DNA from 4 places in the Nonomuraea sp. B1E8 genome. Region 4 is predicted to be linked to each of the others. Evidence: riboswitches for the same ligand, from Rfam matches in the RefSeq annotation. Region 4 holds a riboswitch; each other region holds the start of a gene.
What was found. Region 4 has a riboswitch for cyclic di-AMP ahead of ABGA98_RS40580 (GH25 family lysozyme). Riboswitches for the same ligand answer to the same signal wherever they lie in the genome.
Positions count from the first base shown of each region.

Region 1 (7,332 bases), on a different contig from region 4:
CCGGGTTACGGTCGTACGCATGGCAGATCAATGCGATCATATTGGATTGGTGTGAGGCCGGTCCGGCTCGCCCGGCTGCTGCCGCTGGCCGGTTCCCGCCACCTGCTCACCCTGGGAGCGCTCAGCGTGGGCGCGGCGGTGCTCGGACCGCTCAGCACGATCCCGCTCGGCCTGCTGATCGACCACGGCGGCGCGGCGCAGGTGGTCGCCCTGCTGCTCGTGCTGCTGGGGCAGGAGCTCTGCACGGCGCTGCGCGAGCCGGCCGGAGCCGCCGCCGCCCGGCGCATCGACGGCGTGCTGCGCGCCAGGGTGCGGGCCGCCGCGACGGCCATGCCGCTGGCGCGCCTGGAGCACCCGCGGGTGCAGGCCGACGTACGGCTGGCGCTGACCGGGCACCGCGGGCGGACGGCGGGCACGGCGGCGGTGGCGCTGGCCGGCGAGGCGAGCAGGGCGGCGTCGGCCCTGTTCGGCGCCGTGGTGCTGGCCATGCACGTGTGGTGGGCGGCCCCGGTCGCTCTGGCCCTGTCGATCGCGCAGAACCGGCGCATCGCCGCGATGCTGGTCGGCCCCGGCGGTGCGGAGTCGCTGGCCGACAGCCCCGAGCAGGTCGTGCGCCTGCGCCGGGCCGGCTACCTGGCCGAGCTCGCCGGTGGGCCGGGCGGCGCCAAGGAGATCCGCGTCTTCGGCGTGGACGGGTTCCTCATCGGCCGGTACGTGACGGCCATGCGCGCGTTCCTGACCCCGCAGGCGCGCGGGCGCCGCGCCGTCGTGCGCGGGTACGCGGCCGTGCTGGGGCTGCAACTGGCCGGGGCCGCCGCGACGTTCGGGACGCTGGCCTGGCTGACCGCCGCGGGCGCGCTGGGGGCCGCCGCCCTGGCGCAGAGCGTGCTGGCGGCCCTGCTGGTCTTCGCGTACGGTGCGGGCGGCCACCAGATGTTCGAGATCGCCCACGGGAGCAAGCCGTACGAGGCGACCCTGCGCCTGCTCCACCCGTCTCTCACCACCACCACGCCGGCGATCCCCGGGCCTGCCGGGCGAGTCGGCGAGGGGCCCGGGCTGGTCAGGGTGACGTTCGCCTACCCCGGCCGCGCGGAACCGGTGCTCAAGGAGCTCGACCTGCGGGTGCGGCCGGGGGAGCGGCTGGCCGTGGTCGGGCTGAACGGCGCGGGCAAGACCACCCTGGTCAAGCTGCTCACCGGCCTGTACACCCCCCAGAGCGGCACCGTCGGCGCCGCCGAGGACGCCGCCGTGGTCTTCCAGGACTTCGCCCGCCACCCGCTGCCGCTGCGCGACAACGTCCGCCTGGGCGCGCCCGCGTACGAGGGGACGGACGCGGACGTGCTCGCCGCGCTGGCCGCGGTCGACGCGCTCGACCTGCTGGAGGGGCTTCCTCGCGGCCTGGACACGCCGCTGTCGCGGTCGTTCAGCGGGGGCCGTGACCTGTCCGGAGGGCAATGGCAGAAGGTGGCGCTGGCCCGGGCCGTGTACGCGCTCGGCGCGGGCCGGCGGATCCTGATCGTCGACGAGCCCACCGCCCACCTGGACGCGCGGGCCGAGCAGGAGGTGTTCGAGCGGCTGCTGGACCGCACGCGCGGGCGCACCTTGGTGCTCATCTCGCACCGGTTCGCCACCGTACGGCGGGCGGACCGGATCGTCGTCCTCGACGGCGGCGCCGTGGCCGAGCAGGGCGGTCATGCCGAGCTGCTGGCTTTGGGCGGCCGTTACGCGCGCTGGCACCGCCTCCAGACCGCCCTGATCGCGGAGGCGGGCCGGTGACCGCGACCCTCCGTACGCTGCTGACCCTGGCCTGGCGCACCGACCGGCGGGCCCTCCTCACCCTGGCCGCCTTCCTCGCCCTGGGCGCCGTCAGCCAGGGACTGGTCGGCGTCTTCCTGCGGGCGCTCACCGACACCGCCACCGCCGGCCACGGCGCGCGGGCGGCCCTGTGGGGCCTGGCCGCCGGGGCGGCGCTGGCCACCGGTGTGGCGCTCGGCCGCGCGGAGCTGGCGCTGATGGAGGAGCTGGCCGAACGCATGGGCCTGTCCGTGCAGGAGGAGATCCTCACCCTCACCTCGGGCGTGCCCACCATCGAGCACTTGGAGCGGCCCGCGTACCTGGACAAGCTGGCGATGTTGCGCGACGAGAGCCGTCAGCTGTACTTCGCGGTGTGGGCGCTCGCGCTGGTCGCCGAGCATGCCGTGCAGATCGGGCTCGGCGTCGTGCTGATGGCCGCCGTGCATCCGCTGGTGACGCTGCTGCTGGGCGGCGCCGTGCTGCCGTCGCTGCTGGTACGCGGCCGCGCGGCCCGCCACGTCGACGCGGCCGCCGAGCGCACCGCCGAGACGGCCAGGCTGGAGCAGCACCTGTCCGAGTCCGTCACCACGCCGCGGACGGCCAAGGAGATACGGATCAGCCGCGCCGCGCCGGCCCTGGAGGCCATGGCCGCGCACCGGTGGGAGGAGGTGTCGGCGGAATTGTCGCGGGCCAAGGTCAGGTCCGCGCTGCTCACGTTCGCCGGTTCGGGCACGTTCCTGGCCGGGTACGTGTCGGCGCTCGGCTGCACGGCCTGGCTGGCCGCCCAGGGGCGGGCCACGGCGGGCGACGTGGTCCTGGTGGCCACGGTCGGGGTGCAGTTCGTCACCCAGGCGTCCCGGCTGGCCTTCCACCTCGGGTCGGTGGCCGCCGGCCTGCGCGCCGCCGCGCGGCTCGCCTGGCTCCGCGCCTACGCCCGCACCCACGACCCGGCCCTGGCGGAGTCCGGCGGCGACGCACCCCGCGCGGATGCGAGGGCGGCCACGAGTGACCACGGGCGGCAACGCGTTGTCCGCGGGGCCGAGCCGCCTGAGAGCTTCGCGCAGGGCATCACGCTGCGGAACGTGACGTTCACCTACCCCGGAACCACCCGGCCGGTGCTGCGCGGGATCGACCTGAGCCTGCCCGCCGGCGCGACCGTCGCGCTGGTCGGGTCGCACGGCTCGGGCAAGACCACCCTGGCCAAGCTGCTGTGCGGCCTCTACCAGCCCTCCGGCGGCGAGATCCTGCTGGACGGCGTCCCGCTGCGGGACGTGCCGGCCGTGCGCTGGCGGCGCCGGATCAGCGCCGTGTTCCAGGACTGGGTGCCGTTCGAGCTCGCCGCCGCCGAGACCGTCGGCATCGGCGACCTGCCCCGAATGGACGACCGCGCCGCCGTGGAGCGGGCGCTGGAGCGGGGCGGCGCCACGGAAACGGTGGCCGGGCTGCCCAGGGGCCTGGACACCGAGCTGGGCGACAGCTTCGAGGGCGGCGTGACGTTGTCCGGCGGGCAGTGGCAGAGCCTGGCCCTGGCGCGCGCCTCGATGCGGGAGGAGCCGCTGCTGCTCGTGCTGGACGAGCCGACCGCCTCCCTGGACGCTCCCGCCGAGAGCGCCGTCTTCGCCCGGTACGCGCAGGCCGCCCGCCGCCACCGCGCCGCCATCACCCTCCTGATCACCCACCGCTTCCCGACGGTGCGCATGGCCGACCTGATCGTGGTGCTGGACGGCGGGCGGATCGCCGAGCAGGGCGCTCACGGCGAGCTCATGGCCCGCCGGGGCCGCTACGCCGAGCTGCACGCCATCCAGCGGGCGGCGGCGGACGGCTAAGGCCGCCGGCCACCCGGGGCGGAGACGCGAGCGAGCGCGCGTCCCGCACGGGACGCGCGCTCGTCAAGCGGCGGAGGTCAGGCGGCGTACTCGGGGTAGCCGTAGCCGACGACGTCGGACTTCGGACGGGTCCGCTCCTCGACCTTGCCGTTGCCGGTGTTGCCTTCGATCGTGGAGATGGTGCCGTCGCCGTTGTCCTTGACGACGAAGCCGACGTGCTCGATGTCGGTGAGCTTCTTGCCGCCGTCCCAGGCGAAGAACACCACGGCGCCGGGCTTGGCCTTGGTGCCGAAGCGGTCGTTGGCGGCGAACCACTTGGCGTGGGTGACGGTGTAGGCGTCCCAGCCGATCTGCGGGCGGGCGCCGGTCTGCTCGCCGACCCAGGAGACGAACATCGCGCACCAGGCGGCGTTCAGGTACGCGGCCCGGTTGCCGCCGTCGCGGGCGATGGTCTCGGCGGCGCGCTGCGAGTCGGCGTACCACTTCTGGTACGGGGTGCCGCCGCCGGCGGCGTTCTCGGAGGTGCCGACCTGGGTCTTGGCGAAGTCCAGGACCTGGGAGGCGGTCACGTTGACCTTGGTCTCCCCGGCCGCGCGCTGCTTCGAGTCGGTCACCGGGGAGACGGCGGCCGGCTTGTCCGCGGGGTGGGTGTCGGCGTTGGCCGCGGCGACGTTGACGCCGAAGGCCGAGGCGAGGACGCCGGCGCCGAGCGCGGCGGAGGTGATGGTTCGCTTGGGGATCGCGGTAAGACGGAACGTGGCCATCGAGGGGGTAACTCCTTGCTTCCATGCCGCTTACCGGGTTAGCTGACGGGTTCGGGCGTGGAAGCTGCCCTACGGCACCAGAGTGCCGATTCACCCCAAAGGACGTGGGTCCCCGGTTCCGCGTGATGCGGATTCAGCGGTCACAGGACGATCCTGTGATCTATCGTGCGATGGTCAGACATAGCCGGACAAACCGGACGTATGCCGTAAGTTGCCCCACAAGGTAATACATGGGGCAAGAGGATTACAACTACATAAAGGCCCAGCTAGGCGAGTTGCCTGCGAGCGTCGGCCAGAAGCCCTGCCATGGCAAGGGATTCGTCAAGGGGCATGATCGAGGATTCGGTCCTGCCCTCGGCCGTGGCGGCGCGGACCTCGCGGAGCTCACCGGCGTATCCGTTGTCGGCCGGATCGAGCACATGCTCTTCCGGCTCCATGGAAGGCCCGGTGAGGACGATCCGCTCCGGCGCCCAGAACGGCGCGTGGATGTCCGCCCGCATCTGCGTACCTACAACACAGGCCTGGTTCGGGTAATTCCCCAGCAAGGAGGTTTCCACGAAAGCCCGCCTGCCGCCGGGATAGAGCAACACCCCGCCCGCCTCCGCGTCAACTCCGCTCGGCGCCAGGGAGCCCGTCATGCGCAGGCCGGTGGGCATGCCCAGAAGCAGCTGGGCCAGGCCGAACGGGTAGACCCCCAGGTCGAGCAGCGAGCCCCCGCCCAGCTCCGGGGCCCACAGCCGGTGCGCCGGATCGTACGGCATGGCGAAGCCGAAACTGGCCTGCACCGACCGGATCTCGCCGAACCGCGCGTCGGCGGCGATGAGGCGGATCAGCGGGTTGAACCGCATCCACATGGCTTCCATCAGGAACACGCCCGCCTCCCGCGCCAGGCGTACCATCTTCTCCGCGTCGTCCACGGTCGCGGCCAGCGGCTTCTCGCACAACACGGCCTTGCCCGCGGCGATGGCGGCCTGCGCGACCCGCAGGTGCTCGGTGTGCGGCGTCGCCACGTAGATCGCGTCCACCGCCGGGTCGGCGCACAGTTGCTCGTAGGAGCCGTACGCCGACTCCGCGCCCAGCTCGGACGCCAGGGCCTGCGCCCGCCGCAGCTTCCTGGAACCGACGGCGCCCACCCGCATCCCGGGCTCGGCCACGATGGCCGCTCCCACGGTCCGCGCTATGACGCCCGTCGCCGCGATGCCCCACGTGAAGTCCCGCACGCGGACGATGCTAGACGATCAGATCAGATTGAACGTGTCAGGGTCGCCTCCGATGCGAAGGCCCCTGTTGAGCGCGCCGATGGCGGCCATGCTCTCCGGATCGAGGATGAAGTCGAACACGTCGATGTTCGCGGCGATCCGCGACGGCGTCACGGACTTGGGAATGACGACGTTGCCGAGCTGCAGGTGCCAGCGGAGCACGATCTGCGCGGGGGTCTTGCCGTGCTTGTCCGCCAGCACCGCGAGCGCCGGATCCTCGAGCAGCCCCTTGCCCTGGCCGAGCGGGCTCCACGCCTCGGTGAGGATGCCGTTGGCCTCGTGGAAGGCCCGCATCTCCCGCTGCTGGAAGTACGGGTGGAGCTCGATCTGGTTGATGGAGGGTGTGATGTCGGTCTCGTTCATGAGCCGGGTGAGCGTGCCGACGGTGAAATTGGACACGCCGATGGCCTTGGCCCGCCCGTCACGGTAGATCTTCTCGATCGCCTTCCACGCCTGTACGTACCTGTCCTGCTTCGGCACCGGCCAGTGGATGAGATAGAGATCGACGTAGTCGAGCCCCAGCCGGGCCAGGCTCTCGTCGAAGGACTCCTCCGCGCGGGCGTGGTCGGCGTTGGGCAGCTTGGTGGTGACGAACACCTTCTCGCGGCGCAGGCCGGACGCGCGCACGGCACGCCCCACGCCCTCCTCGTTCTCGTAGGCGGCGGCGGTGTCGATGTGCCGGTAGCCGGCCTCCAGCGCCGTCGTCACCACCTGCTCGGCCTCGCCGGCAGGCACCTGCCAGACGCCGAAGCCGAGTTGCGGGATCTGCACGCCGTCCGTGTTGAGCATGAGCGAGTTCATGGTCTCCATTGTTCACGCACCGTTTCTGGCCGCTTAAGGCGGCGGGGCTAGCTTGAAGCGGTCGTGAACGCGCCATCACCCGGCTGGGAGGACTGGAGTGGTCGAACAGGCGTCGGCCTGGGTGGAGTCACCGCTCCAGATGCTGTGCGCCGTCGAGGCCCACCACGCCGGGCTCCTCGGGACCGCCACGGCCGTCGTGCCGCGGGCGGGGCTGCGCCCGCTGAAGGCGACCCGCCGGGAGCTGCGCGCTCTCGGGCTGCCCGACGGGCTCGAACTGGCCGAGCCGCGCGAGAACATGCCGAGGCGCCTGCACGCCGTCGGCGACGCCTTCTCCGGCAAGGTCCAGCTGCGCTGGCTCACCTCCGGCACCGGAATCATCTCGGGACGCATCGTCATCGTCGATGACGGCCTGGCCACGCTCCGGCTGCTGGAGCTGCTGGCCGCCGGGCCCTCGCGGCCGCTGCTGCGGGCCCGCGCCAGGCCCACCGCGCCGCGATGGGCGCTCGGCCTGGCCGCCGCGCTGCGCCTGCGCATGAGCGAGGTCTCCGTCTTCACCGCGCTGCCCGTGTCCGACGAGCTCGCCGCCGCCGTCCGCCGTGCCGGTGTCGACCTCGTACGCCACGACTTCGCCTGGTTGCGCGCCCAGCCGCCCAGCGCGGAAGGGCCGGCCGAGCGCACGATCGTGCTCGGCACCTCGCTCGTCAGGAACGGCCTCGTGCACCGCGACCACTACCTGCGCTGGCTGACCGAGCTGGCGGCGCGGGAGCCGCTCGCCTACTACCCGCACCGCCGCGAGGACCCCGTGGACGTGGCCCTGATCCGGGAGCGTCCCGGCATCACCGTGCACGACGCGGGCGTGCCCGCCGAGCTGACGTTGCGCGGGCTGGA
Region 1 covers NZ_JBDPLS010000004.1:81,190-88,521, forward strand. The annotation lists gene ABGA98_RS15370 (ATP-binding cassette domain-containing protein) at 52-1,776, shown strand; gene ABGA98_RS15375 (ABC transporter ATP-binding protein) at 1,773-3,620, shown strand; gene ABGA98_RS15380 (CHAP domain-containing protein) at 3,698-4,384, opposite strand; cyclic di-AMP (ydaO/yuaA leader) riboswitch at 4,397-4,533, opposite strand; gene ABGA98_RS15385 (Gfo/Idh/MocA family oxidoreductase) at 4,651-5,604, opposite strand; gene ABGA98_RS15390 (aldo/keto reductase) at 5,623-6,444, opposite strand; gene ABGA98_RS15395 (hypothetical protein) at 6,542-7,332, shown strand, end outside.
Region 1: it holds a riboswitch for cyclic di-AMP, as region 4 does, so the genes downstream of both, ABGA98_RS15380 (CHAP domain-containing protein) here and ABGA98_RS40580 (GH25 family lysozyme) in region 4, are expected to answer to the same signal.

Region 2 (7,332 bases), on a different contig from region 4:
CCTGGTCGCGGCGGAAGGGCGAGACCGAATACGGCATCAAGTGGATCCCGCTCGGCGGCTACATCCGCATGATCGGCATGCTGCCGCCGCGCCCGGGCGACGACCCCTCCAAGGCCAGGAGCACCGCGACGGGTCCGTTCCAGGGGCTCATCGAGTCCGCCCGCGACGCCGCCCTGGAAGAGGTGCGGCCGGGCGACGAAGACCGCGTCTTCTACCGCAAGAAGTGGTGGCAGAAGGTCATCATCATGTCCGGCGGCCCGGCGATGAACTTCGTGCTGGCCTTCGTCTTCTTCAGCATCCTGCTGGTCGGCATCGGCCTGCCGACGTGGGCCCCGATCGTCTCGCCCGAGACCAACACGTGCGTGATCCCCGTCACGGAGCAGCGCACCACGTGCAAGCCCACCGACAAGCCGACCCCCGCCGCCCAGGCGGGCCTGAAGGCCGGTGACCGCCTGGTCTCCCTCGACGGCAAGAAGATCGGCGACTGGGCCGCCGCCACCGACCTGATCCGCTCCCACGGGCCGGGAGCCGCGCAACTCGGCATCGTCCGCGACGGCAAGCCGATGACGCTCACCGTCACGCTCATCGCCCAGGACCGGCCCAACCTCGAAGACCCCGAGAAGATCGACAGAAACGTCGGCTTCCTCGGCGTGCTGCCCACCGAGGTCATGCAGCAGCAGAGCATGGGCCAGGTCATCGGCTACATGGGAGAGCTGACGGGCAGGGTCGCGAGCTCGCTGCTCAACCTGCCGGAGAAGATGGTCGGCGTCTGGCACGCCGCCTTCTCCGGCGAGGAGCGCGACCCCGAAGGCCCGGTCGGCGTCGTCGGCGCGGGCCGCATGGGCGGCGAGATCCTCGCCTCCGACCTGTCCAACGAGAAGAAGATCGCCATCTTCGTCAACCTGCTGGCCGGGTTCAACCTGGCGATCGGCATGTTCAACCTCATCCCGCTGCTGCCGCTCGACGGCGGGCACATCGCCGGTGGCCTGTGGGAGGGCATCAAGCGGGCCTACGCCAAGATCCTGCGCAGGCCCGATCCCGGCTACGTGGACATCGCGAAGGTACTGCCGCTGACCTACGCGATCGCCATCGTCATGATGATCATGGCGGGGCTGCTCATCTACGCCGACCTGGTCAACCCGCTGCGGCTGACGGGCTGACGACCGGGCTGTCTCAGCCCCGCGTGAACGGTGCCAAGGCAGGGCCGAAGGCCGCGCCCAAGGCGACAGCCCAGGAAGGCCGGCCCCGACAACGTCCTGAACGGATGCCAGCGCGTGTCCCGCCATGCCAGGTAGTAGTCGTCAGTACGGCTCCTGGCGAAACTCCACGCCCGCGACCGGGCCCAGCTCGTCATCGCCGCCTACGACGGCGGGCTCGTCAACCCGTCGCCGCGGTGATCGCCGGACCGACCTGCCCTCAGTTCATCGAGATGTGCACGTGGTCGTAGTGGTTCTCGGTGATGCTGCCCCGGTTGGACATCGTGCTCCAGCCCGAGCCGTGGTTGATGCGCTGCTTCCAGATGACGTACTTGACACCCAGCTTGCTCTTGTTCTTGATGGCCCACTCCGCGATGCGGTCGCCCAGGGCGGCGTTGGCGGCTGAGGGCATCGAGCCGCCCGTGCTCATCATGAAGTCACAGGCCCGGCCCAGGGGATGCTCGCCGCTGGAGCCCGAGCGGAAGCAGCCGACGGTGAAGGGCAGCGCGAAGTTCTTGGCGATCTGCTCCTTCATCAGCCGCGTGCGCGGGGTGATGTTGTCGGAGCCGGACGGCAGTTCGGGCGCCCAGCCGCCGTCGGACCTGCGGTTGGTGCCGAACGGCACCAGGTCCTGGAGTTTCTTCTCGATGTCGTCGATGACGTCCTCGGCCTCGTCGCGCTGGCCGGCGACCTCGGCCGCGTCCTTGCGGATCTTGTCGGCGAGTTCGACGGCCTCCACGGAGGCCTTCTTCTTCTCGTCGCGCGCCTTGATCACGCCCTGCACGAACGCCTGCTGCTCGGCGGTGACCTGATTGAGCACCGCGGCGCCGCCGCTGTTCTCCGGCAGCATGAACGCGGGCACCGCGGGGTTGCCGTTCTGGTAGCGCAGGCGGGCTATCTCGGCGACGCGTTTCTCGGCCGTCGTCAGCGCCTTTTCGGCGGTGGCCAGCCGGGCCTTGGCCGCCTCGGCGGCCTTCTGCGCCTTGGCCAGTTCTACGCGCTTGAGGTTGTAGGCCTCGATCAGCTTGTCGACCTTCTTGTTGAGCTGTTTGAGCTGCGCGCGCAGCTCCGACTCCTTGGGTTTGGGGGCCGCGGACGCCGCGGACGCCGGGGCCGCGGAAACGACGACGGCGGCGGCGGTGATGAGACCGATGGCAAGACTCGCGGGGGACGAAGCCGCCACGTAGGTGTTCCTCTCCCTCTGCCGGCCGGGTTAGCTGACGGGTTCGGGTATGGGAGCTGCGTATCCCTACCACTGATGTGGATTCACCCCAGGTGCGATGGGTCCCCGGCTCCCGGGCAACTCGCCCAGGATTAGGCGGTGCAACGGCTGTTACGGCCGATGCATAAGGGGATATTAGTGGTAGATCACGAGTCATGCGACCTTAAGTAGAAATCTATTCTTGATCTACTTGTGATCGGAGCATGCGCGCGGCCTCCTCCGGTAGCACGTCGTTGACGAACGCGCCCATCGCGGACTCCGAGCCCGCCAGATACTTGAGCTTGTTGGCCGCCCGCCGGATGCTGAAGAGCTCCAGATGCAGGTACGCGAGCTCGCGATGCCGCCGCACCGGGGCCTGGTGCCAGGCCGAGATGTACGGCATCACAACCCCGAACAGCCCGTCGAAGGCCCGCAGCACCGAGGTGTAGAGCGGGGCGAACGCCGCACGCTCCTCCTCCGTGAGCGCCGCCAGGTCCGGCACCTGCCGGTGCGGGTACACGTGCACCTCGTACGGCCAGCGCGCGGCCGCGGGCACGAACGCCGTCCACAGCTCGTTGCCGGCCACCACCCGTGTGCCAGCGGCACGTTCGGCGGCCAGCACGTCGGCGAACAGGTTGCCCGCGCCCTGGTAGCGGGCCGCGGCGCCGAGCTGGAGTTTCGTCCTGGGCGTGACGTACGGGTAGGCGTAGATCTGGCCATGCGGATGCGCCAGCGTGATGCCGATCTCCTCGCCCCGGTTCTCGAAGCAGAACACCTGCTCCACGCCCTCGATCCCGGACAACTCGGCCGTACGGTCGGCCCACGCCTCCATGACCAGCCGCACCTGGGCGTCGGAGAGCTTGGAGAAGGATGAGGAGTGGTCCGAGGTGAAGCACACCACCTCGCACCGCCCCACTCCCGGACGAACCTCACTCAGCCCGCCCACATCGTGATAAGTCCCAAAATTTGTGGAGAAGGAGGGAAAGCGGTTTTCGAACACCGCCACGTCGTAGTCGTACGCCGGGACCTCCGTCGCCCGTGTGTCCGACGACGGGCACAACGGGCACTCGGCGGACGTGCCCGTCGGCAGGAACGTCCGCGTCTGCCGGTGCCCGGCCATCGCGATCCACTCCTCGGTCAGCGGATCGTAGCGCAGCTCGGACGCCACCGGCCGAGGCTCGAGCGGGCGCCGGTCGATCGCGCTCCGGTCGGCGTCGTCGCGCCGGTCGAAGTAGATCAGCTCTCGGCCGTCGGCCAGTTGGGTGACGGTGCGCTTCAATGCGTGTCCTCCGCGATGATCAGTTCTCCGGCCCGCTCGGCCAGTTCGATACGTGCGTCCTCGGGCAGCCCCGCGTCGCTGATGACCACGTCGGCCTCGCTCAGCTCGGCGATGGTGCTGATGCCCACCGTGTTCCACTTCGTGTGGTCGGCGGGCACGACCAGCCGGTGCGCGGCCGTCACAAGCTCCCTGTCGGTCTCCGACTCCAGCAGGTTGGGCGTGGTGAACCCGGCCCGCACGCTCATCCCGTGCACGCCGAGGAAGAGCGTGTCCACGTGCAGGCGGCGGATCGCGGCCACGGCCACCGGGCCGACCAGCGCGTCGGACGGCGTGCGCACGCCGCCGGTCAGCACGACGGTGCGGTCGGCGCGCGGGTTGCGGTGGAAGACCTCGGCGACGGGGATCGAATTGGTGATCACGGTCAGCTCGGGGACGCCGATGAGGTGGTGGGCCAGCGCCCACGTGGTGGTGCCCGCCGACAGCGCCACGGCGGTGCCGGGGCGTACCAGCCTGGCCGCGTGCCGCGCGATGGCCTCCTTCTCCTGCTGCTGGCGGGCGGACTTCGCGGTGAAGCCCGGCTCCTCGGTCGATCCGGGACCGAGCGCGGTCGCGCCGCCGTGCACCTTCTCCAGCAGACCGCGTTCGGCCAGCACCTCGAGGTCGCGGCGGATGGTCATGTCGGAGACGCCGAGCTCGCGTACGAGGTCGGCGACCCGGACGCCGCCGTTGCTGCGCACGCGTTCGAGGATCGTCTGCTGACGCTGCTGTGCGAGCACGCCCGCTCCTTCCAACAGATTCCACCAAATTATGACACGACGCTGTTGGGGAATGTTAGTTCGGTGCGGATCGCTTGCGCTGGTCAGCATGGGAGAGAGACGTTGGGAGGACACCGACTCCGGAGGCGAGCTTATGGCCAGGCGAGCACGCAAGGGCAAGGCACGCAAGAAGAAGAAGGCGAACCACGGCAAGCGCCCGACAGCACGCTGACTGGTGGCCGCCCGCCGGCGGCCACCATCGTCCCGGCAGCTCGGCGCGCGAGCGGGCAGCCCGTCTCCCGCGGTGCCCTCCTCCTGCGCCAGGTCACAGAAGGAGCGCGGGCCGGTCGGGGTGATCGGCCCTGATCACGACGTCGGCCGCCTCCTGGGGCCGCACCTCGCGCTCGTACCGCTCATAGGCGGGCAGCCGCCACCGCTCCTCCTCGGGCGTGCGGCGCCCCAGCGCCGCCGCGGACAACCACACATGCACGCTCAGCTCGAACGCCAGCCCCCGCCCCAGCAGCAGCGTCCCGTCCACGACCACCACCCCGCCCGGCGGCAGCTCCTCATAGGGCAGCCGGTACGCCCGGTCGATCCGGCTGTCCCACAGAGCAGGCAGCACCCGTCCAGAGCCGTCCTCGTCCAGGGGATCCAGCACCTCCCTGCGCAGCGCTTTGACGTCGAGCCAGTCCTCGTAGAAGGCGTCAGGATCGGCCCTGCCGTGCTCCAGCCGCAGCGACGAAGGCCGAAGGAAGTCACCCGCAGAAACCCGCAGCACAGGCCGGCCGCGCAGCCGGAGCGGCGCGACGAGGTCGTCGGCCAGCGCTTCCGGCCGTCCGGCAGGCGCCCCGTCGACGGCCACCCGAATTCGACGCTCGCGTGGCCACTGGGAGACCCGCTCGACCAGCTCGTCGACGAGAACGTCACGGGAGATCGGTCGCGCACGCATCGGCACCAGCTTACGAGCGCCCTCCGCCCGGCGTACCCGCCGCACGCGCGGTCGCGGAAGGGCGTTCGATCATAAGATCCGCGCATGGACTGGCAGACGTGGCACGACGAGTACGACGACCCCGGTTCGCTCCTGGCGCAACGACTACGGGTCGTGCAGCAGCGGATCCGGCTGGCGCTGGACGCCTGCTCGCCAGGTCCGCTGAGGCTCGTGAGCCTCTGCGCCGGCCAGGGCCGTGACCTGCTGGAGGTGCTCGACGGCCATCCCCGCCGCGACGACGTGCTGGCCCGTCTCGTGGAGCTCGACCCGGGCAACACCGCGAAGGCCGAGGAGACGGCCGGCGCGGCAGGGCTGGGCCAGGTCGAGGTGATCACCGCCGACGCCGCGCTCACCGACCACTACCATGGCATGGTCCCCGCCGACATCGTGCTCGCCTGCGGCGTGTTCGGCAACATCGCGGACGAGGACGTCCAGCGTACGGTCGCCACGTTCGCCCAGTTGTGCCGGGCGGGCGGCACGGTCATCTGGACGCGCCACCGCAGGCCCCCCGACCTGGTGCCGCAGATCTGCCGGTGGTTCGAGCAGCGCGGCTTCCACCTCGAATGGCTGTCGGAACGGGACGCCGGCTACGGCGTCGGCGCACACCGCTTCACCGGCACCCCGCAGCCCCTGATCGTGGGAAAGCGCATGTTCACGTTCGTCGGCCACGACCTGCTCGGCAACGGTTGAGCACCGGTGCGCGAACGACGAAGGCCAGGCCCCGAGACGGGATGACCTGGCCTTCTCCTCGCGCGAGCGGACGACGGGAATCGAACCCGCGTAGCTAGTTTGGAAGACTAGGGCTCTACCATTGAGCTACGTCCGCGCGAACCGGTCGAAGTCTGGTCTAGACTTCATCCGGTCGTCAGGGCGTAAGCGTACCGGAGTCGCGGACCGCATGCGCACTCGGCGAGACGGGGCGTGGCGCAGCTTGGCAGCGCGCTTGCTTTGGGAGCAAGAAGTCGCAGGTTCAAATCCTGTCGCCCCGACCATGTCGCGAAGGCCGCTCACCGAATCGGTGGGCGGCCTTCGTACGTACCGGCTCCCGGCAGGGGTGCATCTATGTGCACCCCTGCCGGGTAGCCAGGCCGATTCTCCCTGGCCGCGTCCGGCCCTAGCGTCGAAGCAGGCAGCCGATCGACGGGGGAGAACGCCGTGACCACCACAGAGAACAAGACCGATCGTACGGCGGCCGGCGGGCGCGCCCTTTCCGCCGTCCTCTGGATCCTCCAGGTCGTCGTGGCCGGTGTCTTCCTCATGTCGGCCATGGGCAAGTTCTCGAACGTCGAGCCGGCGAAGTCCACGTTCGAAGCCGTCGGGTTCGGGGACTGGTTCCGCGTCCTGGTGGGCGTGCTGGAGGTGGCGGGGGCCGTGGCGCTGTTCGTGCCGCGGCTGGCCGGCCTGGCAGGTCTGGCGTTCGTCGGGCTGATGGCGGGCGCGACGCTGACCGAGCTGTTCGTGTCGGGTGGCGGCGTGGTGATGCCGCTGACGACGCTCGTGCTCTGCGCCGTGATCGCCTGGGGGCGCAGGCGGAGTACGGCCTGGCTGTGGGCGGTCCTCACCCGGCGGTAAATAAACTGTGAAGCCCCGCCCCCATCACGGCCAAGGACATGTTGACGCTGTTCGACGACGACCCGATCTCCCGCCCCCTCACCTATCCAGGCCGGATCCCGGAGACCTCCGGGGTCCTGGTCGACGACGCGTACGTGCCGCTCAAGCCGGCGGGCAGCAGCCCGGGGGAGTGGCGGGCGGCCGGCGAGCCGCTCAGCGCACTGCTGGCACGCCGGGGCTGCCGGCCGCTGTCGGCTCGCCACCGCGTCGTCGCCGTCGGATCCAACGCCGCGCCGAGCCAGGTGCGCAGGAAGTTCCTCGACCACGGGGTGTGCGGCGTCGTTCCCATGATGCTCGCCGAC
Region 2 covers NZ_JBDPLS010000019.1:145,754-153,085, forward strand. The annotation lists gene ABGA98_RS41345 (site-2 protease family protein) at 1-1,160, shown strand, start outside; gene ABGA98_RS41350 (hypothetical protein) at 1,417-2,379, opposite strand; cyclic di-AMP (ydaO/yuaA leader) riboswitch at 2,385-2,527, opposite strand; gene galT (galactose-1-phosphate uridylyltransferase) at 2,594-3,676, opposite strand; gene ABGA98_RS41360 (DeoR/GlpR family DNA-binding transcription regulator) at 3,673-4,452, opposite strand; gene ABGA98_RS41365 (hypothetical protein) at 4,541-4,663, shown strand; gene ABGA98_RS41370 (uridine kinase) at 4,757-5,380, opposite strand; gene ABGA98_RS41375 (class I SAM-dependent methyltransferase) at 5,465-6,109, shown strand; tRNA gene ABGA98_RS41380 (tRNA-Gly) at 6,175-6,245, opposite strand; tRNA gene ABGA98_RS41385 (tRNA-Pro) at 6,335-6,411, shown strand; gene ABGA98_RS41390 (DoxX family protein) at 6,575-6,991, shown strand; gene ABGA98_RS41395 (hypothetical protein) at 7,030-7,332, shown strand, end outside.
Region 2: it holds a riboswitch for cyclic di-AMP, as region 4 does, so the genes downstream of both, ABGA98_RS41350 (hypothetical protein) here and ABGA98_RS40580 (GH25 family lysozyme) in region 4, are expected to answer to the same signal.

Region 3 (7,332 bases), on a different contig from region 4:
TCACCGTGTCGTCGGGCACCACACTCATGGGCGAGGCGGCGCAGATGCCGAAGGACGCGGAGATGATGATCGAACGCATCGGCCCCGTCGAGCGGGCGTCGTCGGTCGGGAAGGTCTCCGAGGCCAAGGTGTACCGGTCGGAGCAGATCCCCGAGGCACAGACGGGCGGCATCAGCGCGTACGCCGCGAGCCTCGACCTGCCCGCCACGGTGGGCGCGACCCTGAGCAGCGGCACCTGGCTGAACGCGGCCACCGAACGTTACCCCGCCGCCGTGCTCGGCTCCGTCACCGCCCAGCGGCTCGGCATCGGCGCCGCGGGAGCGGACACCCAGATCGTCGTCGGCGGCGTGCGGTTCACGGTCGTCGGCATCCTGAACCCGGTGGCGCTCGCCACCGACCTGGACAGCGGTGTCCTGATCGGCTGGCCGGTGGCGGAGTCGAGGCTGGACTTCGACGGTCACCCGACCACGCTCTACACCCGGTCGGAGGAGGCCAAGCTGGAGTCGGTACGGCAGGTGCTGGCCGGCACGGCCAACCCCGAGGCGCCGAACGAGGTGGACGTCTCGCGCCCGTCCGACGCGCTGGCCGCCAAGCAGGCGACGAGCCAGGCGTTCGCCAACCTCCTGCTGGGCGTCGGCGCGGTGGCCCTGCTCGTCGGCGGCGTCGGCGTGGCCAACACCATGGTCATCTCGGTGCTGGAACGCCGTGCGGAGATCGGCCTGCGGCGGTCCCTGGGCGCCACGCGCGGCCAGATCCGCACGCAGTTCCTCGCCGAGTCGCTGCTGCTGTCCGCGATGGGCGGGAGCGGCGGGATCCTGCTCGGCATGGGCGTCACCATGGGGTACGCGCTCTACAGCGGCTGGCCGTCCGTGGTGCCGGCCTGGGCCACGGTGGGCGGCCTGGTGGCCACCCTGCTCATCGGCGCCGTGGCCGGCCTCTACCCGGCCATCCGCGCCTCCCGGCTGTCACCGACGGAGGCCCTGTCCACCCCGTGACCTGCCCATCCCTGTGAGAGGCCGGCACGGCTGGAGCGGCGTTCACCGGAGGGCCGGGCACGGCGCGGGTGGCGGGGCCGGCGCGCGTCAGGGGCGCCAGCGGCGCAGCCCGGTGTCCTGCTCGTACGGCTGCGCGTCCGGGTAGGTGACCAGCTCCACCACGCTGCCCCAGGGGGTGCGGCAGTGGACGAACCGGTTGCGCCCGCCCGACTCCGGTCCCGGCAGCGGCACCGGCTCGCCCATCGGCGACCCGCCGGCCTCGGTCACCCGCTGGACCGCCGCGTCCACGTCGTCCACGTACAGGGCGACGTGCTGCCACCCCAGATCGCACATGAGGACCGGGTCGGCCTGCCGCGGCCCGCCGAACTCGAACAGCTCGATCCCGGGCCCGTTGGGCAGCCGCAGCATGCGGATCGCCACCTCGACCGTTCCCTGGGGCACCCCGAGGCGCCGCTCGACCGCCCATCCTCCCTTCGGTCCCCGCTCCTTGGGCAGGGTGTCGTAGAGCACCTCGGCCCCGAACGCGCGGGCGAAGAACTTCGTCGCCTCGTCGAGGTCGGGCACCGTCACCCCGACGTGGTCGATGCCGTGCACGGTCATGGACTGTCTCCCCTCACCGCCGCCGGGCCGCTGCCGATCCGTCGTCGAGCCATCGTCGTCCTGCCGTCGTCGCGCCGTCCTCTCTCGCGCCGGCGTCACCGGCCGCGGAGCTTGGAGATCAGCCCCAGGTCCTCCGCGCAGCGGCCGAGCCCGAGCGCCACGGACTCCAGCGGCCGTTCCGCCCTGCTCACCGGAATGCCCAGCGCCGCCCGCAACCGCCGGCCGAGCCCGCGCAGCAGCGCGCCGCCGCCCACCACCACCGCGCCGCGGTCGGCGAGATCCACGGAGATCTCGGGCGGGCACTGTTCGACGGTCTCGATCGCGGCCCGCACGATGGACTCGATCGGCTGCCTGGTCGCCTCGTAGATCCGCTGCACGGGCAGCGGCACCGAGCGCTCGCGGCCGGTGTCGCTCTCGCGTCCGCGCACCGTGACCTGCCGGTACAGCGGCTTCCACGCGGTGCCGGCGCGCCGCTTGGCCGACTCGGCCTCCTCCTCGTCGAGTTGCAGGCCGTGGTCGCGTTCGACCTGGCGGATGATGGCCCGGTTCATGCCGTCGCCTCCGCCGGGGACCGTGGCGGCCGCGACCACGGAGCCGTGGGAGAGCACGGCGATCCGGGTGGTGTCGCGCCCGACGTCGATCACCATGCGCCCGGCGGAGTCCCTGACCGGCAGGCCCACGCCCAGCGCCGCCGCCAGCGCGTGCGGGATCAGCAGGATCCCCCTGGCCTCCGCCTCGAACGCGATGTCGCGCAGCGCCGCGCGCTCGATCGGGGTGGAGTTGTTCGGCAGCGCCAGCACGACGCGCGGCCTGGAGAACGGATGCCCGTGCACCTTGCGCAGGAAGTATCTGATCAGGTGCCGGGCGAGTTCGTCGTCGACCGGGAGGCCGCCGCTGACCGGCCAGCGTGTCTCTCCCCGCTCGCCCTGGGCGGCCTCGGCGCCGTATCCGACGACCCGGCCCGTGCGGCTGTCCAGCATGACGGCGGAGGGTTCGTCGAGCACGATGCCCTTGCCCTTGACGTAGATCCGGGTGCTCGCGGCACCCAGATCCATCGCCAGGTCATGACCGAGCACGTTCATCGCGGCACGTCCATCGTGGCGCCTGGGGCGTCGACCAACATGCGGGGTGTATTTCCTGGGGCACTCCAACACAACACCAGGAACCGAACGGTCTCCCTTTACCCGGCGGCGTACGATTCGGTCGTGCTCGACTACGATCTCGAAGCCGCACATTACGACGAGACCCGTGGCGGTCTGCCGCGGGCCGAGGCCGCCGCCGCGGCCGTGCGCGCTCTGCTGCCCGGGGGCACGCTGCTCGACGTCGCGTGCGGCACCGGGCTGGTGAGCAGGGAACTGGCCGGGCGCGGCCTGCGGGTGCTCGGCGTGGACGCCTCCGCCGGCATGGCGCGGGTCGCCGCGGGGCGCGTGCACGTGGTCCTGGGTGACGGCCGCGCGTTACCCGTACGCGACGGGTCGGTCGACGCGGTCACCACGATCTGGCTGCTGCACCTGCTCGACGACGCCCGTCCGGTGATCGCCGAGGCCGCGCGCGTGGTGCGGCCGGGCGGGATGTACGTCACGACGGTCGACAAGCGCGCCGCCCACGGGTCCGGAGGCCGGCGCCGTCCCGCCGACGACCGGGAGCTGGTCGTGTCGGAGGCGGCCCGGCACGGTCTGCGCCAGGCCGGTGAGAGCACGTTCGTGGGTCACGGGCAGGGGCGGGACGGGCCGGACCCGGTGTTCCGGCTGCTGGCGTTCACCCGCGACGGGTGACAGGGCGAGGTCGGTTTCGCATCGAAAGCGACGCCGTGCGAAGCTGTGGTTGTCCCCAACACCATGGAGGTCCTCATGGCGGAATCACCGGAGCCGGAAGTCAGCGAAACTCCCGAGGACGAGATGAAGCGCAAGTTCCGCGAAGCGCTGGAGCGCAAGCGCAACCAGCACGCGGGCTCTGGCGCTGGTGGCAGGGGCGTCGACCCATCGAAGATCCACGGGGCGCACGGCCCGGCTGCGAGTAAGAGATCGTTCAGGCGCAAGAGCGGCGGCTGAGCCGGAAGGAACTGAGGGGGTACGGCATGCCGTACCCCCTTTTGTATTCCCGCGTCAGGTAGATCTTTGCCCGGTTAATGGCGAATCGTTTGCGTATGTCCGATTCGCTGCTAGAGTTGCCGCCATTACCAGCCGGTGACCTGGCCCTTACCCAAGAGAGGGCCTCCGGCTGGCGCCGAATCCCGACCCGATCGGGAACCGGGGACCCACCTCACTGGGGTGAATCCGGCTCGCGCCGGTAGGGCATCTCCACGCCCGAACCCGTCAGCTAACCCGGCAGGTGTGATGGAGAGGACATAACGCATGTATTACCGCGTCGTACCCCCGAATCGCGTCGTGCCGGCCGCCGCCTGAGCGGCCCGCCTTCCCCCCTTTCTTTGCCTCGCCCGATGTAGTCGCTCGGGCGTGCCGCAGCGCCGTGCCCTCCTGCCGGCGTGCCTCCCCCTCGTCCCCTCGCGAAGGACTTCACTTTTTCATGTCTCCCCTGTTCAGCCTGCGTTCCCTTGTCCTGCTCACCGCCTCCGCCGTCGGCTCGATGAGCGTCGCCTGCACGGCGGCACACGCCGATCCAGGGTCCGAGAAGAAGGCCCTGTACAAGGGCTCCACCACGGCGTCGTACTTCTGGGACGACGGCTCGGGCAGGGCCGGCGACACCGGCCTGCCCGCCAGCGGCAAGCCGATGCAGAAAGGCATGGCCGCCAGCCCGAGCTGGCCGTTGCTGACCGAGGGGTACGTGATCTACAAGGGCAAGAAGATGCCCTTCTTCGTCGGGGACAGAGGGCCGGGGGAGCCCTCCAGCCGCGGCATCATGCTGGATCTCGACGCCAAGACGTTCGCCGACCTGACCGGCGGCACCTTCAACCCCCGCACGCTGATGGTCAACGGCAACGGCGGCAAGGGGCACATCGAGATCGACTACGTCATCACCAAGTGGGGTGACGGCCTGGGCAAGAAGGGGCGGCCGGTGCCCTTCTCGACCGGCGCCTACGCCCGGCGAGGCTGACTTTACGAACGCGGCGCCAGAATGACATTCTGGTCACCGTGACCCTCCGCGTAGCCGCGAACGGCATCGACATCGCCTACGAACGCATCGGCTCCCCCGACGGACGGCCTCTGCTTCTCATCATGGGGCTCGGCGCGCAGCTCACCCACTGGGACGACGGGTTCTGCGAGCTCCTGGTGGAACAGGGGCACCACGTCGTCCGGTTCGACAACCGCGACGCGGGCCTGTCGACCCACCTCCACGACCTGGGCGTTCCCACGACGGGGGCGCCTTCGGCGTACCTGCTGGACGACCTGGCCGACGACACCGCGGGCTTCATGGACGCCATCGGCTGGCCGGCCGCCCACGTGGTCGGCGCCTCCATGGGCGGGATGATCGCCCAGTCCCTGGCCATCCGGCATCCGGCACGGGTGCTGACCCTGACCTCGATCATGTCGACGCCCGGCCCCACGGTCGCTCCGCCGACGGAGGCCGCGTTCGCGGCCCTGACCGCCCGCCCCGCCGCCGACCGCGCGGCCGTCCTGGCGCAGGCGCTGGAGACGTACGCGGTGATCGGCTCGCCCGGTTACGCGATGGACCGGGAGCGGGTCGTCCAGAGGGCCGGACGCGCGTTCGACCGCTGCTTCGACCCGGCGGGCACGGGCCGGCAGCTGGCCGCGATCATGGCGTCGGGCGACCGTACGGACCTGCTGGCGAGCCTGACCGTGCCGGCGCTGGTGTTGCACGGGGAGGACGACCCGCTCGTTCCGGTCGAGGGCGGCCGGGCCACGGCGGCGGCCATTCCCGGCGCCCGGCTGGTGACCTATCCGGGTATGGGCCACGACCTGCCCGAGCCGCTCTGGCCGGAGATCGCCCGCGAGATCGCCAAGCTGACCTCCGCCTGACTACGCGGGCCGCGCGTGAGGCGCTCCGCCTCCGCCCGCCTACTGAGCCTGAGCGTCCTCGCCGCCGACCGGCCGGGCCGCCTCGCCGGGGGCCTGCGGAGTGTCCCCGCCGGGGGTCTGGGCGTCCTCGTCGGGGAGCAGCGCCTTCTCGTCGGGCTTGTGCACGAGCACGTTGTCCACGTACGACTTCACGGCCGTGGCCAGCCCCACGTCGGCGTTCGCGCCCTCCGACAGATACCAGCGATGGTCGAGGATCTCGTGGAAGAGCTGCGCGGGCTCCAGCTTCCCGCGCAGCCCGGCGGGGATCGCCTCGACCGTGGGCTGGAACACCTCCGCCAGCCACCGGTGCGCCACGATGGCCTCGTCCTCGTGCCGCAGGCCCTTGGCGACCCGGAAGCCGTCGAGGTCGTTGAGCAGCCGCCGCGCCTGGTTCTCCTCCACATCGAGCCCGGTCAGCCTGAGCAGCCGCCGCTGGTGGTGCCCCGCGTCCACGACCTTGGGCCGTACGATCAGCCGTCCGGTGCCGACCTTGCGCCGCACCATCATCTCGGCCACGTCGAAGCCGAGCAGGTTGAGCCGCCTGATCCGCTGCTCCACCCGGTGCCAGTCGACCTCCTCGATGATCTCGCTCTGGGTGATCTCGTCCCACAGGCGGTGGTAGCGGGCGAGGATGTCCTCGGCGGTGTCCATGGGGTCGATCGACGGGTGCAGCAGCCCGCCGGCCTCCAGGTCGAGCATCTCGCCGAAGATGTTCGTGTGCGCCACGTCGATGTCGCCGCGCCGCTGACCCTCGCTGATCATCGGGTGCATCTCGCCGGTCTCGGCGTCCACGAGGTAGGCCGCGAACGCCCCCGCGTCCCTGCGGAACAACGTGTTGGACAGCGAGCAGTCGCCCCAGTAGAAGCCGTTCAGGTGCAGCCTGACCAGCAGCACGGCCAGCGCGTCCAGCAGGCGGGTGAGCGTGTCGGGGCGCAGGGTGCCCGACATGACCGCGCGGTAGGGGAGGGAGAACTGCAGGTGCCTGGTGATCAGTGCCGCGTCGAGCCCGTTCTCGCGGCCGGTGACGTACGCGACGGGCTCCACGGAGGGTGCGTCGAGCCGGGCGAGGTCCCACAACAACTGGTATTCGCGCCTGGCGTACCGCTCGCTGATCTCCTTGATCGCGTACACCTTGCCGGACAGCCTGGCGAACCGCACCACGTGGCGCGAGATGCCGCGGGGCAGATCGACCAGGTGACGCTGCGGCCAGTCTTGGAGGGGCACCTCCCAGGGGAGGCGGATCAGGTCAGGGTCGCCTAGCGCGCCGGTGATCTGCAGGGGCATTTCATCAGGATATGGTGCACCGGTGGACGAGTTTCTCAAGTGGTACTTTTCCGACCGTCCCGTCATCGCCAGCACATTGGGGGCGGACGGCTACGATCACACCCTCGGCGATTTCACCGCCACCGCCTGGACCGCCCGCGAGCAGGAGGAGGTCCGCTGGCACGACCGCCTGTCGGCACTCGAGACCACGTCGCTCGACGACACGATCGACAGAGATCTGGTCCTCTCCCAGCTGAGAGGCTCGATCGCGCTCGCGTCCTGGCCCGCATGGCGGCGCGACCCCGCCACCTACCTGTCCGCGATCTTCGCCTCGATGTTCGCGCCGTTCCAGCACCGCCTCAAGCCGGAGCCCGAGCTGGTGACGGCCGCCGTCTCCCGTCTCGCCGAGGTGCCCGGCGTGCTGGCCGCCTGCCGCGCCAACCTGGACCCCGACCTGGCGGCCCCGCTGCTGGTCCAGCGCGGGCTCGGCCAGGCCC
Region 3 covers NZ_JBDPLS010000003.1:528,653-535,984, forward strand. The annotation lists gene ABGA98_RS14315 (ABC transporter permease) at 1-995, shown strand, start outside; gene ABGA98_RS14320 (VOC family protein) at 1,083-1,595, opposite strand; gene ABGA98_RS14325 (rod shape-determining protein) at 1,691-2,677, opposite strand; gene ABGA98_RS14330 (class I SAM-dependent methyltransferase) at 2,801-3,370, shown strand; gene ABGA98_RS14335 (DUF5302 domain-containing protein) at 3,446-3,646, shown strand; cyclic di-AMP (ydaO/yuaA leader) riboswitch at 3,810-3,944, shown strand; gene ABGA98_RS14340 (hypothetical protein) at 4,122-4,649, shown strand; gene ABGA98_RS14345 (alpha/beta hydrolase) at 4,688-5,533, shown strand; gene ABGA98_RS14350 (DUF4032 domain-containing protein) at 5,573-6,856, opposite strand; gene ABGA98_RS14355 (DUF885 domain-containing protein) at 6,879-7,332, shown strand, end outside.
Region 3: it holds a riboswitch for cyclic di-AMP, as region 4 does, so the genes downstream of both, ABGA98_RS14340 (hypothetical protein) here and ABGA98_RS40580 (GH25 family lysozyme) in region 4, are expected to answer to the same signal.

Region 4 (7,332 bases):
GAATCGAACTGCGCGCACGCCAAGCGCCCGGCAGAAGCCGGGGGCGTCAGAGGGCAGCGCGAGGAAGCAGCATAACGCAGAAGAGAAACGAATGTCTACACTTAATATAAGTGTCAACCTCGCTGCCGCCTTCAGAATGTCACAGCCGGGTCGATCTCGTCAACTTCTCGCCGTCGCGGCGGCGGCGTAGCGGCGGGCCAGGTACGCGAAGGCGTCCTTGAGCTCGGCGGGGCCGACGACCTCGATGTCGGCGTCGAACCTGCCGATGGCGGCGGCCAGACCGGTCCATGACCACGAGCCCAGGACGAGCCGGCAACGGTCCGGCCCGAGCTCCTCGACGACCCCGTCGCGGGTGTATCGGGACACGTCGGCGGCGGGCGCCCCGAGGATCACCTCGCCGCGGCAGGGCCGGCCCTCAGCATCGCCGGAGCCCAGGAACCTGCCGGCCACGAAGGCGGCCACGTCACCCCCGGGCAGTTCGCGCGGGGTGAAGCGGGGTCCGGCAGGGGTGCGCGGGGTGATCCGGTCGGCGCGGAACGTACGCCAGTCGTCCCGGTCGAGGTCCCACGCGACCAGGTACCAGCGCCCGCCCCAGGTGACGAGGTGATGGGGCTGCACCCGGCGCGGCGGATCGCCCATGCCGTCGTCGTCGCCCCCCGGCGAGGACACGGGAGCGTAGTCGAAGCGCAGCACCTCGCGGCCGTGGACGGCGGCGCTGAGCGCCATGAGCACGCCGCCGCCGACCCGCGGGCCGGGCCGGGCCTCGGGCCGCTCCACGGCCGTGACCTGGAAGGTGTCGATCCGGCGGCGCAGCCGTGCGGGCATGACCTGCCGGACCGTGTTCAGCGCGCGTGCCGCGGCTTCCTCGATCCCGGCGCCGGTGGTGGCCGCGATCTGGAGCGCGATGGCCAGGGCGACGGCCTGCTCGTCGTCGAACAGCAGCGGAGGCAGTTCCGCGCCCGCGTCGAGCCGGTAACCGCCGTCGGGTCCCTTGAACGCCACGATGGGATAGCCCAGCTCGCGCAGGCGGTCGACGTCACGGCGCACGGTGCGCGGGCTGACGTCGAGCCGCTCGGCCAGCAGCGCCCCCGGCCAGTCCCGGCGCGCCTGGAGCAGCGAGAGCAACGACAGCAGCCGGGCTGAGGTCTTCGGCATGGTTCCCATGATGCCCCGAGTAGCGGCCACATCCTGGCCGCTACCGCTGCGACACCTGGGGCCAGGTGCTCGCCGCCGACGGTTTTCACGTGATGGCGTACGACGTGCCCGCGCACGTGCCGTGGAACCCGGGCGAGAACGCCTCGGCCAGGGCGGCGCCCGCCGAGAACTCGATCCGGTGCGGGCCGGCCCGTGGTCGTGCGCTCCGAATGTTTCGGCCAAACGTTGAAAGTTTCATGAACCGGGCACGGTACGACTCGCCGGTCATGCCCGCCGACCAGGCCAGATGCCCGCCCATGACACCGCCGGCCGGCCGAAAACTCACGTTCGCATGGGCGTCGTTGACAGCCTGCCAGGGCCGGACGAACACTGTCGCTGCCCGCCCCCAGCGAGCCCTCACGAGGAGGAAGCACGCACATGAACGACGCCCCCACCCCCCGCCGCAGACGCGGCCGCGCCAGGTTGTTCGCCGCCCGCGCAGGAGCCGTGGTGCTCGCCGTGGTCACCGCGATGTTGCCGTCCGTCGCCAACGCGGCCATCACCTCGAACCAGACCGGCACCAACAACGGCTACTTCTACTCGTTCTGGACCGACAGCAACGGAACGGTCTCCATGGAGCTGGGCTCCGGCGGCAACTACAGCACCTCATGGAGGAACACCGGGAACTTCGTCGCCGGCAAGGGCTGGAGCACCGGCGGACGCAGGACCGTGAGCTATTCGGGCAGCTTCAACCCGTCGGGCAACGCCTACCTGACGCTCTACGGGTGGACGAGGAACCCGCTCGTGGAGTACTACGTCGTCGACAGCTGGGGCACCTACCGGCCCACGGGCGAATACCGGGGCACGGTCACCAGCGACGGCGGCACGTACGACATCTACAAGACGACGCGCTACAACGCCCCCTCCATCGAGGGCACCAGGACGTTCGACCAGTATTGGAGCGTCCGGCAGCAGAAGAGGACCGGCGGGAGCATCACCTCGGGCAACCACTTCGACGCATGGGCCCGTAATGGCATGAACCTGGGCAGCCACGACTACATGATCCTCGCGACCGAGGGTTATCAGAGCAGCGGAAACTCCAACATCACGATCGGCTCCGGCGGCGGCAACCCCGACCCCGGCGACCCGGGCAACCCGGGCGGTTGCACGGCGACGCTGTCAGCGGGCCAGCAGTGGAGCGACCGGTACAACCTCTCCGTGTCGGTCAGCGGTTCGAACAACTGGACCGTGACGATGAACGTGCCGTCTCCGGCCAGGATCATCGCCACGTGGAACATCAGCGCCACCTATCCCAGCTCCCAGGTGCTGAACGCCAGACCCAACGGCAACGGCAACAACTGGGGTGTGACGATCCAGCACAACGGCAACCACACCTGGCCGTCCGTCTCCTGCAGCGCGGGCTGAGCCACCCCGGACCGTGGCGCGGCGCCCCCTTGACCCCTGACGCCGCGCCACGGTCATCAGGGGTCAAGGGGCAGTGCGGCTCAGCCGGCGGGTGGTCCCTGGCCCTGGGGAGCCCGGCGATCCCACGGGTGTCGCGGTCACAGCGGGGCGGTCCACCATTCGGCCGCGATGGACAGCCCGGCCAGGCGGAGCGCCTCGCGTTTCGCCTCGTCCGCGTGGCCGCACACCACCACGACCTGAACCGCGCCGCGCCGCCCGGCCTCCTCCGTGACCGCGCGCAGCAGGTCGGTGCCGATCGTGGTTCCGCGCCCGGTGCCGTTCTGCTACTTTGGCCGTATGACCAACTTGGCCGACCGACCAAATTCGCCCCGCGGGGATCGCCGTCGTGAGCAACTCGTGGCGGCCGGCATCGCGGTGCTGCGGGACGACGGCTGGCAGGGCGTCACGACCCGTGCCGTGGCACAGCGGGCCGGCACCAATCCCGGCCTGATCCACTACCACTTCGGCGGGCTGGCCGGGCTCCACACGGCGATCTTCCGGCAGGCCACCGATCTCATCCTGGGCCCGCTGGTCACCGAGCTGATGGAGGCCGCGGACGAGCGCGCGGCCCTGGCGACCGTACGGCGCCTGCTGCCCCAGGCGACCGGCGACGACCAGACGACCCGGCTGGCCGCCGAGCTGATCGCGGGCGCCACCCGCGATCCCGCGCTCGGCGTGGTGCTCCGCGACGAGTTGCGCCAGGCCCGCGCGCTGATCGCCGGCCGTCTCCGCGGGGCGCGTCCCGGCTGGACGGCGGACCGCCTGGACGGGGTCGCCACGCTGGTCGTCGCGGCGATCGACGGGCTGATGTTGCACTACATGATCGACGGCGACCTTCCCGTCGGCGCGGTGCTGTCCGCGGTGGAGGACCTGCTGGCGACGCCTGACCCCTCGTGAGCGCGGCGGAGGGTTCCCCCTCCGCCGCACACGGCCGACCTCGAAAGGACCTGTCATGGAGATCGTCAAGAAACCCGCACCGCCGACCGGGCTGCGCCGCAGGCTGTGGCGCCTTCCCATCGTGTTGTACCGGGTCGGCTTGGGCCGGCTGCTGGGGCAGCGGGTCATGCTGCTCACCCACACCGGCCGCGTCTCCGGCCGGCCCCGCCAGGCCGTCATCGAGGTCGTCCAGCACGACGAGCGGGGCTATGTGGCGGCCTCCGGGTTCGGGCGGCGTGCCGACTGGTACCGCAACGTCCTGGCCGATCCCGAGGTGACCCTGCACGTGGGCGGACGCGCTCTGCGGGCCACCGCCGCGCCGATCCCGGACGAGCAGGGCGCGGAGATCATGGCCACGTACGCGCCCCGCCACCCCGCCGCCGCCCGCCAGCTCTGCAAGATCATGGGCTTCGCGGTCGACGGCAGCGTGGCGGATTACCGGGAGGTGGGGCGGCACATACCGTTCGTCCGCTTCACCCCGCACGCCCCTGGCGCGTGACGCGACCTGATCTCCGGCTACGTGGTGCCCGACAGGCGCTGCCGGGTGCGGGCCGGCGCCCACTCCGGCAGCTCGGCGAGGATGTCGGCGAGGGTGACGTCGGCGAGGCTGGCCCGCCATGCCCGGTGGGCGTCGGCCATCTTCTCGGCGAGGACGCACATGCGCTCGCACTCCTCCGGGGGCAGCGCGCCGCGTCCCCGCTGACGGATCTCGCGGCACTCGTACGGCGTGGACCGGCCGTCGACGGCCTCGACGATCTGCAGCAGCGTGATCTCGGCGGCGGGCCGCGCCAGCCGGAAGCCTCCCCTCGGTCCGGTGGACGCGGCCAGCAGCCCGGCCTTGACCAGCTCCTTGAGCTGCTTGGTGAGGTAGGCCGCCGGGAGGTCGTAGTGGAGCGCGAGCTGCGCGGCCGACGCGCTGGCTCCCGGCTCGAGCTGGGCCAGCGTGGTCGCGCAGTGCAGAACCCACTCGGTGCTCACAGGCAGCTTCACGCCCCGATTCTATCGCAGCTATTATGGACCCGTTTAGTCCATAATTAAGGGGATCATCATGCGGATCGCAGTCGCCGGCGCGACCGGGAACATCGGGTCGCTCACCGCCGCGACCCTCGAACGCGACGGCCACGAGGTCGTGCGCATCAGTCGTTCGCTCGGCGTGGACCTGGCGACCGGCGACGGGCTCGACGACGTCCTGGCCGGTGCGGAGGCGGTCGTCGACGCCATCAACGCGCCGGCGGCCGGCCCGGAGGAGACGGTGGCGTTCTTCGGCGCCACCACGCGCACCCTGCTGGCCGCCGGGGAGCGGGCGGGGGTGCGCCACCACGTCCTGCTGTCGATCGTCGGGATCCATCGCGTCGAGGGCAACGCCCACTACGCCGGCAAGCGGGAGCAGGAGCGCCTCGTGGCCGCCGGGCCGGTGCCGTGGACGATCGTGCCGGTCACGCAGTTCCACGACTTCGCCGAAATGGTGGCGGGCTGGACGGAGCAGGACGGCGTCGCCACGATCGCGCCGCTGCTCGTCCAGCCGATCGCGCCCGCCGACGTGGCCGGCGTCCTCGCCGAGCTCGCGGCCGGGGAGCCTCGGGGGCGGTACGCCGACGTCGCGGGCCCCGAGCCGCAGGACCTGGTGGACATGGCCCGGCGCACCCACGAGGCGCGGGGCCGTACGGTGCGGCTCGTGCCGACGTGGTCGGGGATCTTCGGCCCGGCGATGGCGGGCGACGTGCTGCTGCCCGGCGAGGGCGCGCACATCGCGCCGACCACCTTCGACGACTGGCTCGCCGGGCAGGGGTAGCCGAAGGGCCCCGGCGCCCCCGGATGACCTGCCGGTGCCGGCGGTACGCCCACCGGCTCGCGTCACAGGGGCATCACGGGTCCCCTTCCGGTGGGACCCGCGTACGGTGCCGGAAAAACTTTGCCGAAGCCCTGGAACGCCTGCGAGAGCGGCGATCCAGGGCTTCCCCATGGCGAACGACATTGCATAGCGATTTGTACCGCTTGCAGCGTTTATGGGGCGTTATATACCTTCTTGGGATTACGGCATACGGCACAGGCGAACGCTTGCCGAACCGTTTGCCGCGACGTTGACAGGCCGAATCCGCACAGCGCGGAACCGGGGACCCACCTTTCCGGGGTGAATCGCACGCCAGCCGAGGGCTGCGCGCGTAGGGCACTTCCAAGCCCGAACCCGTCAGCTAACCCGGTAGGCACATGGAAGCAAGGAGTCAATCCCCCCATGCGCGAACTCACGCGACGTCTCACCCTGTCCGCCGCCGGCGCCCTGCTGGCCGGAACCACCGCCATCGCGGGCGTGAGCCTGCCCGCGCACGCCTCGCCCGTCGAGCCGGCCCCGGCCCAGGCGGCCGAGCAGCGCACGCTCACCTACGGCCAGGACGTGTCCAACCACCAGCCGCTGCACGACTGGGCCGCCAGCCCTGCGCAGTTCGGCATCATCAAGGCCACCGAGGGCACCGACTTCCGCGACGCCGCCTTCGCCAGGCACTGGAGCGAGCTGGGCAAGAAGGGCATCGTGCGCGGGGCGTACCACTACGCACACCCCGGCAACGACCCCATCGCCGAGGCCGACCACTTCCTGTCCATGGTGAACTCCCAGCCCTCCAAGCCCGGCGACCTGCTGGTGCTGGACCTGGAGACCACCGACGGCAAGTCCGTCGAGGAGGTCAACGCCTGGGCCAAGGCGTGGCTGTCGCACGTGAAGGCCGAGACCGGGGTCACCCCGATGTTCTACAGCGGCTGGAACTTCGCCGACACCTACGGCAAGGGCCTGGCCGAGTACCCGCTGTGGGTGGCCCACTACAGCAAGCCGAAGGGGACGGTGACGCCGCCCGCCGACTGGAAGACCTGGACCATCCACCAGTACTCCGACTCCCCCATCGACCAGAACGTCTCGGCGCTCACCCCCGACGAGCTGCGCGCCCTGGGCCGCACGTCGGCCTGACCGGGTTCGGGCAGGCGGGAACCTCCGCACAGCACCTGCCTGCCCGCCGCGGGTCAGGCCGCGTACGGGTCCTGGCCCGCGCGGATGCGGCCCACCATGGTCTTGAGCGCCTCCAGCGCGGTCAGGTACGTCAGCGGGCCGAAGGACACGCGGGCGACGCCGAGGGAGGCCAGCCTGCCCAGGTCCATGCCGGGCATGCAGGCGACGTTGACCGGCCCGGGGACGGCCTTGACGAGGTCGCCGACCACCTCTTCCGACGGGGCCATGATGGGGTAGACGCAGTCGGCGCCGGCCTCCAGGTAGCGGCGCCCGCGCTCGGCGACCTCCTCGGTCGAGGTGGAGCCGGTCAGGAACACGTCGACCCGCGCGTTGATCACCAGGTCGGGGCCCGCCTCCCGGAGGGCCGCGATGCGCGCGGCCTGCGTCCCGGCGTCGACGAGTCCCCCGGCCCGGTGGTCGGTGTCCTCGATGTTGAACCCGGCCGCGCCGATGGCGGTGAGCCGCTCGACGAGCTCGCCGGGCGGCAGGCCGTAGCCGGCTTCGGCGTCGACGGTCACCGGCACGTCCACGGCCCTGATGATCCTGGCGGCGATGTCGAACATCTCGCCGACCGGTGCGCCCTCGTGGTCGTCGCGTCCCAGCAGGGCGGCGATGGACGCGCTGGCGGTCGCCAGGGCGGGATAGCCGGCCTCGGCCACGACGGTTGCGCTGCCCGCGTCCCACACGTTGGGCAGGATCAGCGGGTCGCCGGGCTTGTGCAGGTCGCGCAGGAGAGCGGTGCTGGTCTTCGGCATGGTCGGTCCTTGCCTGTGAGGGTCATGTCCCTCTCTTGACTCCCGCGG
Region 4 covers NZ_JBDPLS010000018.1:153,653-160,984, reverse strand. The annotation lists gene ABGA98_RS40615 (WYL domain-containing protein) at 160-1,155, opposite strand; gene ABGA98_RS40610 (hypothetical protein) at 1,241-1,480, opposite strand; gene ABGA98_RS40605 (glycoside hydrolase family 11 protein) at 1,573-2,559, shown strand; gene ABGA98_RS40600 (TetR/AcrR family transcriptional regulator) at 2,956-3,495, shown strand; gene ABGA98_RS40595 (nitroreductase family deazaflavin-dependent oxidoreductase) at 3,551-4,033, shown strand; gene ABGA98_RS40590 (Rrf2 family transcriptional regulator) at 4,051-4,524, opposite strand; gene ABGA98_RS40585 (NAD(P)H-binding protein) at 4,583-5,326, shown strand; cyclic di-AMP (ydaO/yuaA leader) riboswitch at 5,612-5,755, shown strand; gene ABGA98_RS40580 (GH25 family lysozyme) at 5,768-6,490, shown strand; gene ABGA98_RS40575 (isocitrate lyase/phosphoenolpyruvate mutase family protein) at 6,544-7,284, opposite strand.